2 regions of the Ectothiorhodospira sp. PHS-1 genome follow, and region 2 is predicted to be linked to the other one. Evidence: riboswitches for the same ligand, from Rfam matches in the RefSeq annotation. Region 2 holds a riboswitch; the other holds the start of a gene.
The links. Region 2 has a riboswitch for S-adenosylhomocysteine ahead of ECTPHS_RS13405 (adenosylhomocysteinase). Riboswitches for the same ligand answer to the same signal wherever they lie in the genome.
Positions count from the first base shown of each region.

Region 1: another riboswitch for S-adenosylhomocysteine. It lies ahead of ahcY (adenosylhomocysteinase); the one in region 2 lies ahead of ECTPHS_RS13405 (adenosylhomocysteinase).

Region 1 is NZ_AGBG01000006.1:19,245-27,886, forward strand. It holds gene ECTPHS_RS03775 (phosphoribosylaminoimidazolesuccinocarboxamide synthase) at 1-176, shown strand, start outside; gene bioD (dethiobiotin synthase) at 176-880, shown strand; gene ECTPHS_RS13885 (molecular chaperone TorD family protein) at 855-1,307, opposite strand; gene ECTPHS_RS03790 (endonuclease) at 1,551-2,363, opposite strand; gene ECTPHS_RS03795 (hypothetical protein) at 2,656-3,390, opposite strand; gene ECTPHS_RS03800 (hypothetical protein) at 3,560-3,988, opposite strand; S-adenosyl-L-homocysteine riboswitch at 4,852-4,925, shown strand; gene ahcY (adenosylhomocysteinase) at 5,007-6,422, shown strand; gene metF (methylenetetrahydrofolate reductase [NAD(P)H]) at 6,526-7,389, shown strand; gene ECTPHS_RS03815 (16S rRNA (uracil(1498)-N(3))-methyltransferase) at 7,386-8,141, shown strand; gene ECTPHS_RS03820 (chemotaxis protein CheW) at 8,147-8,617, opposite strand; gene ECTPHS_RS03825 (Hpt domain-containing protein) at 8,614-8,642, opposite strand, start outside.
Region 2 is NZ_AGBG01000058.1:199-4,552, forward strand. It holds gene ECTPHS_RS13400 (dihydrolipoyl dehydrogenase) at 24-1,442, shown strand; S-adenosyl-L-homocysteine riboswitch at 1,555-1,628, shown strand; partial or broken gene ECTPHS_RS13405 (adenosylhomocysteinase) at 1,710-2,268, shown strand; partial or broken gene ECTPHS_RS13410 (Type I secretion system protein TolC) at 2,314-2,541, opposite strand; gene ECTPHS_RS15380 (prepilin-type N-terminal cleavage/methylation domain-containing protein) at 2,889-3,230, opposite strand; gene ECTPHS_RS13420 (tetratricopeptide repeat protein) at 3,465-3,932, shown strand; partial or broken gene ECTPHS_RS15020 (hypothetical protein) at 4,062-4,354, shown strand, end outside.

The DNA of each region.
Region 1 (8,642 bases), on a different contig from region 2:
ACACCCCCGGAATGAGCCCACCCTCCTTCGACAAGCAATACCTGCGGGATTATCTGGAGACCCTGGACTGGAACAAGGCCGACCCCGGCCCGGCACTGCCGGAAGATGTGGTCAAGCAAGTGGCGGATAGATACCGTGAGGCCCTGGAACGCCTCACCGGCTCGGGCCTGGACTGATGTCCAGTTCCCCGCCCAGCGGCCTGTTCATCACGGGGACCGACACCGGTATCGGCAAGACCGTGGTGGGATGCGCCCTGGTCCGCGCCCTGGCAAGGCATGGTCGGACGGTGATCGTGCGAAAACCTGCCGAGTCCGGCTGTGAGTGGCGTGACGGGGCGCTTTGGCCCGCCGACGGGGCCCGCCTGATGGTGGCGGCAGGCAGGCAGGGACTGGACCAGATCACCCCCTATCGTTTTGAACATGCCCTGGCCCCGGACCGGGCGGCCCGACTGGCGGGCAACCCCTTGTTCCTGGCGGATCTGATCAGGGCCTGTCACGCCCCGGATGAGGATGGGAAGGGAGACTGTCTGCTGGTGGAAGGCGCCGGCGGGTTCTACTCTCCCCTGACCGAAGACGGGCTGAACGCCGACCTGGCTCAGGCCCTGGCCATGCCCGTCGTGCTGGTGGCGCCGGACCGTCTGGGGGTCATCAACCATGTCCTGCTGATCGCGGAGGCCATCCGGCATCGGAACCTGTCACTGGCGGCGGTGGTACTCAATCACAGCGAAGGCCCCGCGCCCGTCGGCATGGATAACGGAGCCGACATCGGCAGGCGCCTGTCGGTGCCCGTCCTGGGTTTCCCACGGGAAACGGATCCGGCGGCCGAAACGGCCGCCGACCGGATCGCCCGGGCCGTCACTGCCCGGATGCGCAGGGCGTGAACAATTCCTCCAGACGCTGCCCCAGCGCCCGGTAGATCTCCAGGGCGGCCTTTTCCTGCAGGCAACGGGCGAACTGCGGCACCCAGCCACACAGATGCTCCCACAGATCACGCCAACCGTAAGGCGAGTTGGGAAGATCCTGCTCCAGGTACCAGGCCGCATAGATGAGTTGCATGGCCAGGGAGTCCGGCGCCCGCCCCTGAAGGGCGATGCCGGCCTGCCGGTACAGGACCAAAAGATTGTGGGTACCGCCCGCCATCACCTGATCGGACCAGGCTGACTCCCGGGCGGGGCATTCTTCTTCGGTGAAGAGCCGCTGATACTCATGACGCAGCACCGGCAGTCCCAGCATCCGCAACTCCGGCAGGGCCGGCTTGAGCCAGACCCAGCTATCCGCCATCTCCTCCATGGTTTCCAGTGTATCCATGGTGGGGGGCGACAGCAGCCCACTTAGAATGCAGAGCTCATCGACATCAAGCTGATCTCCTGGCAAGGGATTTTCCATGACAGCCCCGATTGATATGCCCCCAAATCGCAATTTCATCATCTCAGTATCTTTACAGGATGGGACTATGCCCCTCGGGATGGACTCGAGGAATGGAAAATCCGCACCAAGTTGAGCCGAGTCAATTAAAACCTTCGACCCGGAAACGGACATGGGAAAACCGGGTCAAGGCAGCATCCGCCATGACTCCACGTAGACATTGCCCAACCCCTGAATCGCCTTGATACGCAGGTTGCGCTCCAGCTCCCAGGCATCGGGGGGATACTGGTTGTTCCAGGCGTAATAGCGACGCTCATCCCAGCGGCTCAAACGAAAGCCATAGGTGTCCCGCATGTAGAGCATGGTACGAGCGATGCTGCCCTTGGCCGCATCGGGCGGCTCGGCACGGCGTAGCCAGCGACTGATGCGGATCTCGCAGTCTCCATAGCGATCCCCGAACCAGAACACGCGCCCCCAGTCGTAATTGGATCGGCGTCCATTGATATAGCCGACGCTGGGATAGAGATTGTGCAGGTCATTATGAGCCGCCAGGAAACCAGGGTCGACCCGCTGACAGCATTCACGTCCCGACAGGGTTCGACCCGATGCGGAACGGCAGGCCTCATAACGTTCCGGCTCTTGCCAGCAGCGCCGGGACTGACCAAACCAGGAAGCGGGGAAGACGTGCTCGGCCTCGACCCTCAAGGCCCGTGACTCGGTCACCAGGGACTCAAGGCCGCAACTGCCCAGATCCACCCTCAGGTCGCCGTCATACCGACAACCGCAATAGAAGGTATGAGGCCGGTCCGCGTGGACGCGCTCATAGAGGGCTCTACGGGCCAGACTCCAATTGGCTGCCGTCACCGGCAATACCTCCGCCGGCACCGGCTCGTGGCGGTAACGCCAGGCATCCGGCAGCAGCGGCTGCACCATACCTCGGGTCTGATGGATACCCTGGCGCAACTCCGGCGGCAGCAGATCCAGCGCCCAATGGGGCATTTGGAATACGCCCAGCAAGGATGTACAGGCCAGGACCGCGCCCAGCAACCAAAAACGGGAGCGGCGAGGGACGGGACGGGATCCGGCGGATTTGCGCGGAGAGGAATGACGGCGGGCCATGGATCAGAAATCAGACGAAACGGAAAACGACGGGCGCGAAACACCGGCATCGATCCTGGGCAGCCTCGGAACAAGGCTGCCCGTGATAATGCCGGGATCATGCCGCGACTGCATCACACGCAGACCCGGACGCCCGCGGGGCAAGACCCTAAGGCCGCGCCGCGACAGCAGATTACTTGGCGGCGGCAGCCTGCTCGATGGCCTCGAGCAGCTGGGCATCCAGTTCGGGAAGCACCGGGATTTCCTCGCCGGCGGCACCCTTGACCTGCTCCAGCAACTGCTCGGAAACCTTGCGCAGCTCCCGATACTGCTCCACCAGCTTGGTGCTGTTTTCCAGGGCGGTCTGCAAGGTGCTCACCTTTTCATCCAGTTCACGCTTTTCCTTGCGCAGACCGGAGAGCTGGGTTTCCAGCTGCTTGCGGGCGGTGGCTTCGTCATGTTTCTGCTTCTTGAGCTGCCGCAGTTTCTTCATGACGTCTTCAGGCGTATCGGCCAGGGCCTTGTTGATGGCCTTGAGGGCCTTGTCCTTTTCGGCCAGCTGTTCCTTGATGGACTTCATTTCCTTGGTGTGAGCCACGCGCTCCGCGGCCATGTCCTGCTCACCGCTCTGTAGCCGGGAAAGGGCCTCTTCGCGGGCGGCATCCGCCAGGATCTGCGCCTTCTCGCTGGCCTTGACCTTCTTTTCCATGGCATCAATGGCCTGCCGGGCCTGCTCATTGGCCTGCTTGATCTTTACATCCGCCTCGTTGCCTCTCTGGATGGCAACGTCAAGAGCGGCCTTAAGCTCATCGGTGCTGCACTCAGGGTCCAGACCCAGGGCATCCGTGGCCCCCTTCATCAGCATCTGCTTGCTGATGGCAAGTTCTTTCCAGACCTTCAACTGCAGTTCTGCTTCAGCTTGATTCACATATGACTCCTGCACGGGTATTTCAGATGGTAGGGGTAGAGATTTTGGGCGCGCATTCTACATGAGTTGAGGACCAAATGCTGCATCCAAAGTCAAGCGCCCGCGAATGGCATCGCGGGCACGGGAAAGAAAAGGCCTCAACAGGTGAGCGGAACGCCGGGAACGCCGTTCAAGCGGCCCGATAGACACCCCGCCGGGGCGAATTCAGACGCCCATGCTTCTTGAGGTAACCCAGGGTCTGACTGATGTTCTTCACGTTCAGGCCTGCCGCCGCGGCTCGCTCCCGAATTTCGCCGATGGACATCTCGGACTCCGAGGCCACAATCTCGCAGATCACCTGACTGGGACCGGCATCATCAGCGGCTCGGGAGGCACGCCCCCCGGATGCCTTGCCACCCAGCTTGCTGATCTCGCGGTCCAGGGCCGCCAGCTCCTTGCGATGTCGACGCACCAGTTCGCGACGCTGTTCACGCAGGGCCTGGCGCTGTTCGCGCACCTCCTCCTCCTTGGCCGCAGCCTCCTGCTCTTCCCGCTTGCGCGCCAGTGCATAGAGTTCCTGGGCGGACATCTCCATAGGGTTTTTCATGGTCTCGGTCATTCATCTCTCCGGAAAATCATACGGCAGGCCGATGATTCTAAATAGCAGCCCACACGCTTCATATTATTTTTAGGACAGAACAATCCATACCGGAACAACCACAACATTCCATCACGACCTACGGCCGCGAAGTCACGACGGGAACCGGAATACGGATATATTCGGCCCATACCCTGAATGAGCAAATCACACATATTGCGTGTGCCGTGATTATGACATAAGAGCAGCATGATTTTCACATCAGCCAAAGAAATTATTGTATATTTCGCCGCTCCGGACTCAGCCTTGAAAGATGATCCTCCACCGCCGCCGGATCGGCATCCACTTATCAGCCTCAGGCAAAAGCATGCATATCCAGGCTCGCGATTGTCGGCCTCGCACGGAGGCCCGCCACACATCAACGACTCACCCCACGCCACATACATAGGCCTGGATAAACAGCTTTCAGGACAGCAACTTGCAGATCCATTTCGACCAGGACCGAAGAATCGGACCCATCCGCCGGATCTCGCAAGCGCGGTAAAGATAGTGAGGCATCATGGGCGAACCGAGCCTGAATGCCCTCGCCATATCCAGCCGGCATTGCGCGACAATTCAGAGCGGGGTCGACAGATTCAAGCCGAAGATCCATCAACATGCCCAGCCTTCGTGGGCGACCTGACTCAAAGCCGGCCCGAATCAAACATCAGCAGATATGCGTGATTTGGAGATGGCTCAAACCGGGTCATCATGCGCAGGAAACTTCATCCCCGGGCGGCCAAGCCCGCCCCTGAGCGATCTCCGGGCGACGGGGCAGGAAGGTGCGGGAGCGGTACACAGGCAACCGATGCAAAGCACCGACACTTCCCCTATAATCCCGGGTTCAGTCTGAGGAGCGCTGCAACGGGCCCTTCGGTCCGCCAGGCTCAGACACCTCCTAAAACGGCGCTCGCTGTATCCGCGATGGCGGTCGGCGAGTGACGTCATTTCCCCCGTCCCCATCGCACCCTCGCCCAACGCTTTTTGAGGAGTGTGTTGAATGAATGCCGTGGTAGATACCAAGAACCAGGATTTCTTTGTCAAGGACATGTCCCTGGCCGACTTCGGCCGCAAGGAAATCGCCATCGCCGAGACCGAAATGCCCGGCCTGATGGCCACCCGGGAGGAATTCGCCAAGTCCCAACCGCTCAAGGGCGCCCGCATTGCCGGCAGCCTGCACATGACCATCCAGACGGCGGTGCTGATCGAGACCCTCCAGGCCCTGGGCGCTGATGTGCGCTGGGCCTCCTGCAACATCTTCTCCACCCAGGACCACGCCGCCGCCGCCATCGCGGCCACCGGCACCCCCGTGTTCGCCTTCAAGGGTGAAACCCTTGAAGAATACTGGGACTTCTGCCACCGGATCTTCGAGTGGTCCGACGGCGGCACCCCCAACATGATCCTGGACGACGGCGGTGACGCCACCCTGCTGATCCACCTGGGCGCCCGCGCCGAGCAGGACCTGTCCGTGGTGGAAAACCCCACCAACGAGGAGGAGCAGGTGCTGTTTGCCCAGATCAAGGCGCGGGTCAAGCAGCAGCCCGGCTGGTACTCCAACATCCTGAAGAACATCAAGGGTGTCACCGAGGAAACCACCACCGGCGTGCATCGTCTCTACCAGATGGCCAAGGAAGGCGCCCTGCCCTTCCCCGCCATCAACGTCAACGACTCGGTCACCAAGTCCAAGTTCGACAACCTCTACGGTTGCCGCGAGTCCCTGGTGGACGCCATCAAACGGGCCACCGACGTGATGATCGCCGGCAAGACCGCCGTGGTCTGCGGCTACGGCGACGTGGGTAAAGGCTCCGCCCAGTCCCTGCGCGCCCTCTCCGCCCAGGTGTGGATCACCGAAATCGATCCCATCTGCGCCCTGCAGGCGGCGATGGAAGGCTACCGGGTGGTCACCATGGACGAAGCCTGTGACAAGGCCGATATTTTCGTCACCGCCACCGGCAATTTGAACGTGATCACCGCCGAGCACATGGCCCGTATGCGTGACCAGGCCATCGTCTGCAACATCGGCCACTTCGATTCCGAGATCGACGTGGCCGGTCTGCGCAAGTATCAGTGGGAAAACATCAAGCCCCAGGTGGATCATGTGATCTTCCCCGACGGCCACCGCATCATCCTGCTGGCCGAAGGCCGTCTGGTGAACCTGGGCTGCGGCACCGGCCATCCCAGCTTCGTCATGTCCAACTCCTTCACCAACCAGGTGATGGCCCAGATCGAGCTGTGGCAGCACGGCGACAAGTACCAGAACGACGTCTACGTGCTGCCCAAGCACCTGGACGAGAAGGTGGCCTCCCTGCACCTGAAGAAGATCGGCGCCCAGCTGACCCGCCTCACCGAGCAGCAGGCCAAATACCTGGGCCTGTCGGTGGACGGACCGTTCAAGCCGGAACATTACCGGTACTGATCGGACGGGGTTGACCCTCCCCCGCCCCTCTCCCCCGGGAGAGGGGTTTTTTGCGCCCATCGGATCACGCTTCCCGCTTCCCGCAATCCCTTGCGGAGGTTCTATGAAATCCCAACTTCGACACGAACGCACCTTCAGCTTCGAGTTCTTCCCACCCAAGAACGAAGAGGGTGTGGAAAAACTGCGCAAGACCTGGAGCCGGCTGGCCAGACTGGAACCGCGCTTTTTCTCCGTCACCTACGGCGCCGGTGGCTCCACCCAGGCCCGTACCCTGGAGACGGTGCTGGATATCCACACACATTCGGGCATCGCCGCCGCCCCCCACCTGTCCTGCATCGACTCCACGGCGGAACAGATGCGATCCATCCTCAAGACCTACATGGACAATGGGCTGCGCCATATCGTCGCCCTGCGCGGGGATCTGCCCTCCGGCATGCGTGAACCCGGCGAGTTTCGCTACGCCAACGAACTGGTGGAATTCATCCGTCGCGAGACCGGCGATCACTTCACCCTGGAAGTCGCCGCCTACCCCGAGTTCCATCCTCAGGCCCCCAGCGCCTTCAAGGACCTGGAGAACTTCAAGCGCAAGGTGGAGGCCGGTGCCGACTCGGCCATCACCCAGTATTTCTATTCGGCGGATGCCTATTTCCGCTTCGTCGACGACTGCGAGCGTATGGGCATCAACATCCCCATCGTGCCGGGCATCATGCCCATCACCAACTACAAACAGCTGGCCCGCTTCTCCGACGCCTGCGGCGCCGAGATCCCCCGCTGGATCCGCAAGCGCCTGGAAGCCTACGGGGATGACCTGGACGCCATCCGGGCCTTCGGTGAAGAGGTGGTCAGCCGCATGTGCGATCAGCTCCTGCACGAAGGCTCGCCGGGTCTGCATTTCTACACCATGAACCAGGCCGGCCCCGTCTCGGCCATCTGGAAGAACCTGGGCCTGACCCCGCAACCGGAATGAGAGTCCCTCGCTGCTATCTGGATCACCCCCTGGCCGTCGGCCGGGAAGTCGCCCTGGACGAACGGGTCCACCGCCATGTGGTGCAGGTCCTGCGCCTGCGCACCGGTGCCCCGCTGATCCTCTTCAACGGCGACGGCGCTGAATACACGGCCACGCTGATCCAGGCCGAACGACGGGCCTCGGCGGCGCGCATCGAGGCCCGCGTCCCCCGGGATACCCGGCCGGCCCTCCCGGTCACCCTGGCCCAGGGCATCGCCAAGGGGGATCGCATGGATTACGGCCTGCAGAAGGCCACGGAACTTGGGGTGTCCCGGATCCAGCCAGTGATCACCCGCCGCACCGTGGGCGGCGACGACGAGCGACGCCTGGACAAGCGCATGACCCATTGGCGGGGAGTGGTCATCAGCGCCTGTGAACAGTGTGGACGCAACGATATTCCCGAACTGTTGCCGCCCATGCCCCTGACGCGCTGGCTGGGGGCGTACCGAAGCGGCCCGGGGGCGGAGGAACAGGCACTGGGGCTAGTGCTGGACCCGAGGGCCACCCACGGCCTCACCGGCATCAGGGACCGACCGGCATCGATCCACCTGCTGATCGGCCCCGAAGGAGGGCTGGAGGAAAACGAGATCGGCCAGGCCATCCATGAAGGCATGACGCCGGTCCGGCTGGGACCGCGAATCCTGCGCACCGAAACCGCCGGCGTGGCGGCCCTGGCGGTGATTCAGGCCCTTTGGGGCGACCTGGGAGACTGATTGCTTCAGAGCCGGCTCAATACATCCTGAAGCATGTGCTCGATGCCCTCGAAGGCGGGGATCATGCACAGTACCCCGCTGGCCCTGACCCGGGCCGCCACCGCCGCCGGGTCATCCTCCCGCCGGGGCAGATTCTGGATGTCGGCCGGGTTCAGGGTCACCGGATGGGGAATGCCTCGCACCTGCAGGGCGTAGTACTCCAACCCGGGCAAGCGCTCGATCCCGTGCATGACCACAAAACGGTTGATGCGGGTCTGACGCTCCCTGGGCACACCCAACAGGGTGTCCAGGGAGACGATAGGCACCTGGGACTGACGCCATTCAAACACGCCCCGCAACCAGTCCGGCGCGCTCGCCACTTCCCGCACCACCTGCTGGGTCACCACCTCGACCACGGCGGACTGGGGCAGGAGCAGGTTCTGCTCCTGGAGGGAAATGATGAAGGCATGGACACTGTCGCTGATGAACTCGCTCATGCCGCCCCCCCGCTACCTTGATGCT
Region 2 (4,354 bases):
CACAACATACCAAGGAGGCATCCATGCCCCAGGATATTCAAACCGACGTCGCCATCATCGGCGCAGGCACCGCTGGCCTGTTCGCCATGAAGCAGGTTCGCATGGCCGGCAAGTCGGTGACGATGATAGACCCGGGCCCACTGGGCACCACCTGCGCCCGGGTTGGCTGCATGCCCTCGAAGGTTGCCCTGCACGCCGCCCACCTATGGCATCAGCGGCAGGAGATGGCCGAGTACGGCACCCAAGGCATCGGGCAGCTATCCCTGGACCGGGACGCGGCCTGGGCCCGGGTCAGCGCCATGCGCGACCGATTCGCCGGGAAGACAGAGGAGAACGCTCGCAAGGCCATGGGCGAAAACCTGCTGGAGGGACCGGCCCGCTTCGTGGAACCCACCGTGCTTGAGGTGGAACTCCCGGGCGGCGATCGCCAGGTGGTGCGCGCCCAGGCCGTGGTCATTGCCAATGGCTCCCGCCCGGTGGTACCCGAATGGCTCGAACCCTTGGGTGACCGGGTCGTGACCACCGACACCCTGTTCGATGCCAAACATATCCCCGACTCGGTAGGCGTACTGGGCCTCGGCGCCATCGGCCTGGAAATGGGCCTGGCCCTGTCACGCCTTGGGGTGCGCGTCGTGGGTGCCGACATTGCCAGGTTCCCCGCGGGCATCAGCGACCCGGAACTGGGGCAGCGCGTGATCGAGCAATTCAGCGCGGAGTTCCCCCTGTGGCTGGGCGAGAGCGCCGAATTGAGCAAGGAAGCGGATGGGATCCTGATGAAGACATCCCAGGGGCAGGAAAAGGTGGACATGATCCTGGCCTCCCTGGGTCGGCGACCCAACACCGACACCCTCAACCTGGCCGAAGCAGGCTTCGAACTGGACGACAAGGGTCAACTGCGCTTCGATCCGGCCACTCAGCAGGTTCAGGATTTTCCCGTATTTGTGGCAGGCGATGTGAACGGCCACCGCCCCCTGCAGCATGAAGCGAGAGACGAAGGCACCATCGCCGGCTTCAACGCAGCCCGGGGCATCACCCGTTTTCGCCGCCGCACACCACTGAGCATTGCCTTCACTCATCCGGATATCGCCGTGATCGGTGAGCACCAGGAAGATATGGACCCCAACGAGATCATTACCGGTTCAGCCGATGGCAGCGGCAATGGCCGCTCCGTGATCCTGGGCGCGCAGAGCAATCTGATTCGTCTTCATGCCGATGCAAAGACCGGCCGCTTGCGAGGCGCATCGCTGATGGCCACGCATGGCGAACACCTGGCTCATTTACTGGCCTGGGCCATTCAGCGTGGAGAAACGGCGCAGGAACTTCTGGCGATGCCCTTTTATCATCCTGTGGTGGAAGAAATACTCCCCGATGCACTGCAGGAAATCGTCTCCAGACTCCCGGAAACACATGACCTGCCCAAAGGATTTCGCCGCGAGGAATGAACAACGTTTTCACTGATTTAACGGGGTCTTTCCTGTCCGATGACCGTGTTGTGATCGGGCAGCAAGACCCCCGGGTGTGATTTTTCCAGTGAATGCGCTATACTTTGCGGCTCTGTCTGAGGAGCGCTGCAACGGATCACCGAATCCGCCAGGCTCAGACACCTCCTAAAACGGCGCTCGCTGTACCCGCGAAAGTGGTCGGCGAGCTGAAAGTTTTGCTCCCTTCCGACCGCTTCGCACTCGCCCAAAGATTTAAGGAGTGTGTTCATGAACGCAGTCGTTGATAGCCAGAACCACGATTACGCCGTAGCCGAATATCAACCAGGCCGATTTCGGCCGTAAGGAAATCGCCATCGCCGAGACCGAAATGCCCGGTCTGATGGCCACCCGCGAAGAATACGCCAAGTCCCAGCCGCTGAAGGGCGCCCGCATCGCCGGCAGCCTGCACATGACCATTCAGACGGCCGTGCTGATCGAAACCCTGAAGGCCCTCGGCGCAGACGTGCGCTGGGCTTCCTGCAATATCTTCTCCACCCAGGACCACGCTGCTGCGGCCATCGCTGCCGGCGGCACCCCCGTGTTCGCCTACAAGGGCGAAACCCTGGAAGAGTACTGGGACTACTGCCACAAGATCTTCGAATGGTCCGACGGCGGCACCCCCAACATGATCCTGGACGATGGCGGTGACGCCACCCTGCTGATCCACCTGGGCGCCCGCGCCGAGAAGGATCTGTCCCTGGTGGACAACCCCACCAACGACGAAGAGCGCGTGCTGTTCGCCCAGATCAAGGAACGCGTCAAGAGCCAGCCGGGCTGGTACTCCAAGGTCCCAACGAAAAGTGGGTGTCCTTTAGATTCGTTAAGATTCGGTTAGCACGATGTGATAGTGGTTGCTCATCACCGCATAGGCCGCCACGTCGATGGCGAAGACGGCGGCCAGTTGCCGAATCCTGGCCTCGATCCAGCCACGCCGGTGTTCGAAGTTCTGGCCGGTGTGGCGGTCCTGTCCGCAGAGGAAAGCGCGGCGGACACAGCGCGACACCACGTGATACCAGGGCGTGTCGGTGACGGACACCAGTTCTGAGCGAGGTCGGGTCATGGGGTGAGGGTCTCAGAGAGGGCGGGGGAGGTCGGCGGAAAAGTGGGTGTCCTTTAGATTTGTCCGATTTGTCCAGATTTGTCCGGTGTGGTGGTCCTGCCCACAGAGGAAAGCGCGGCGGACACAGCGCGACACCACAAAGAAAAGTGGGTGTCCTTTAGATTCCATGGGGTGAGGGTCTCAGAGAGGGCGGGGGAGGTCGGCGAAAAGTGGGTGTCCTTTAGATTTTGGTACTATTTTTGTAAACACCCTCTTAGGAATCCATGAAAAAAGAAACCCCGACATGGAGCCGGGGTTAGTATATCAAGAAGGTGGGTTTTCTTTAGATTTTACTTATGCATCCATAATTAAGGAGTAGTTACTGGTATTCCCAGAGAGACTTCAACGTCAGTGGTGCTTTGATCTTTTGCTGTGCCCTTGATTACTCTTACGGTGCTTAGATCACCACTGCCATCCGCGATGCTTACAGCAGTGCAGTTTTGCGTTTCTGTAGGGATGCTATAGCTAGTATCTCCAGATTCCAGCATAATTGCGTTAGACCTAAGCGATGAGAGTTCGGATTCGCAGGCACCGATTTGGGCACGGTTGCGGTACTCGTTATACGCCGGCAACGCAATCGCCGCCAAAATACCAATAATCGCCACAACGATCATCAGTTCAATCAAAGTAAAACCTTTCTGGTTCTGCATCACAGCTCTCCGTTCATTTGGGTGACAGTTCCAATAGAGCAAACATGATGCCAACTCCAAATTGGGGATAAACGGTACCAATCCCCTCTTGCCCGGTATTTCACCCCCACCCCCTCCCAACCCCTGGCACCATCCCATAATGCCGACCAAAACGCTCGGCATTATTTTTCAATGCCACACCCTTCCAGCGGGATTCCTCCACCCGCTACACTCCATTCAATGGAGGACCCGCGCATGCCATCAATCACCCTGGAATCGGCCATCCAGCTGACCGGTCTAAGCAGAAGGACCCTCTGGCGGCGCATCGCCACCGGCACGGTGAGGCGCCTGGGCAGGACAGGAGGGCGAGGGCCAGGGCATGCCAGGATCGAGCTGGACCTGATCCGCGGGGATATCCCCCTGCCGGATCTGGAAGACGAGGATCTTCAGGTCATCCAGCAGGCGGATGCCGGTGACCCCGCGGCCCGCCACGACGTGGCCCTGATGCTGATGGAGGCCGGGTGCCAAGCGCTGGCCATCCATTGGTTGACAGCCGCCGCGAACCAGCAATACCCGGACGCCATGCACTGGCTGGGCCGCTGTTACATCACGGGGGAGGGGGTGCCCAGGGACGAGGCGTTGGGGCTCTCCTGGATCCGGCGCGCCGCCGAGCGTGGCCATCTGATCTCGTGCCGGCAGATGGAAGCCTTGGGGCTGAAATGATTGTCAGTCTTATTCCTGATGGGTTGTTGTCCATGTCTGCTTTTCGTTATCCGATGTCGCCAGAATTTACATTTTTCTAGGAAATACGTTCGTCAGCCCGGTAATTTTCCCCTTTTTAAAAATAAGTAGTTGATCCCTTTTTACTTTATTTTTGTGGCGCGTTTTTTGCTGGGTGGCTTTGGGTCGTTCTGCGAATGCTGCTTTTTCAGAAAAACGTGTTATGGGGGATTGATGATGGATTACAAGCGTACTCTTGTACTTGGGTATTCCTTATCGGCCATCTTGCTTGGTGGTGGTGTCATGCTTACCGCTCCGGCTTCGGCTGCTCCGCTTGTGATGGAGGGGGATTACGTCCGTGTGGGTATCGGTCTGAATGGCACGCTGGGATATGGTGGCATTACCCCGCCGGGACTTCAGCATGA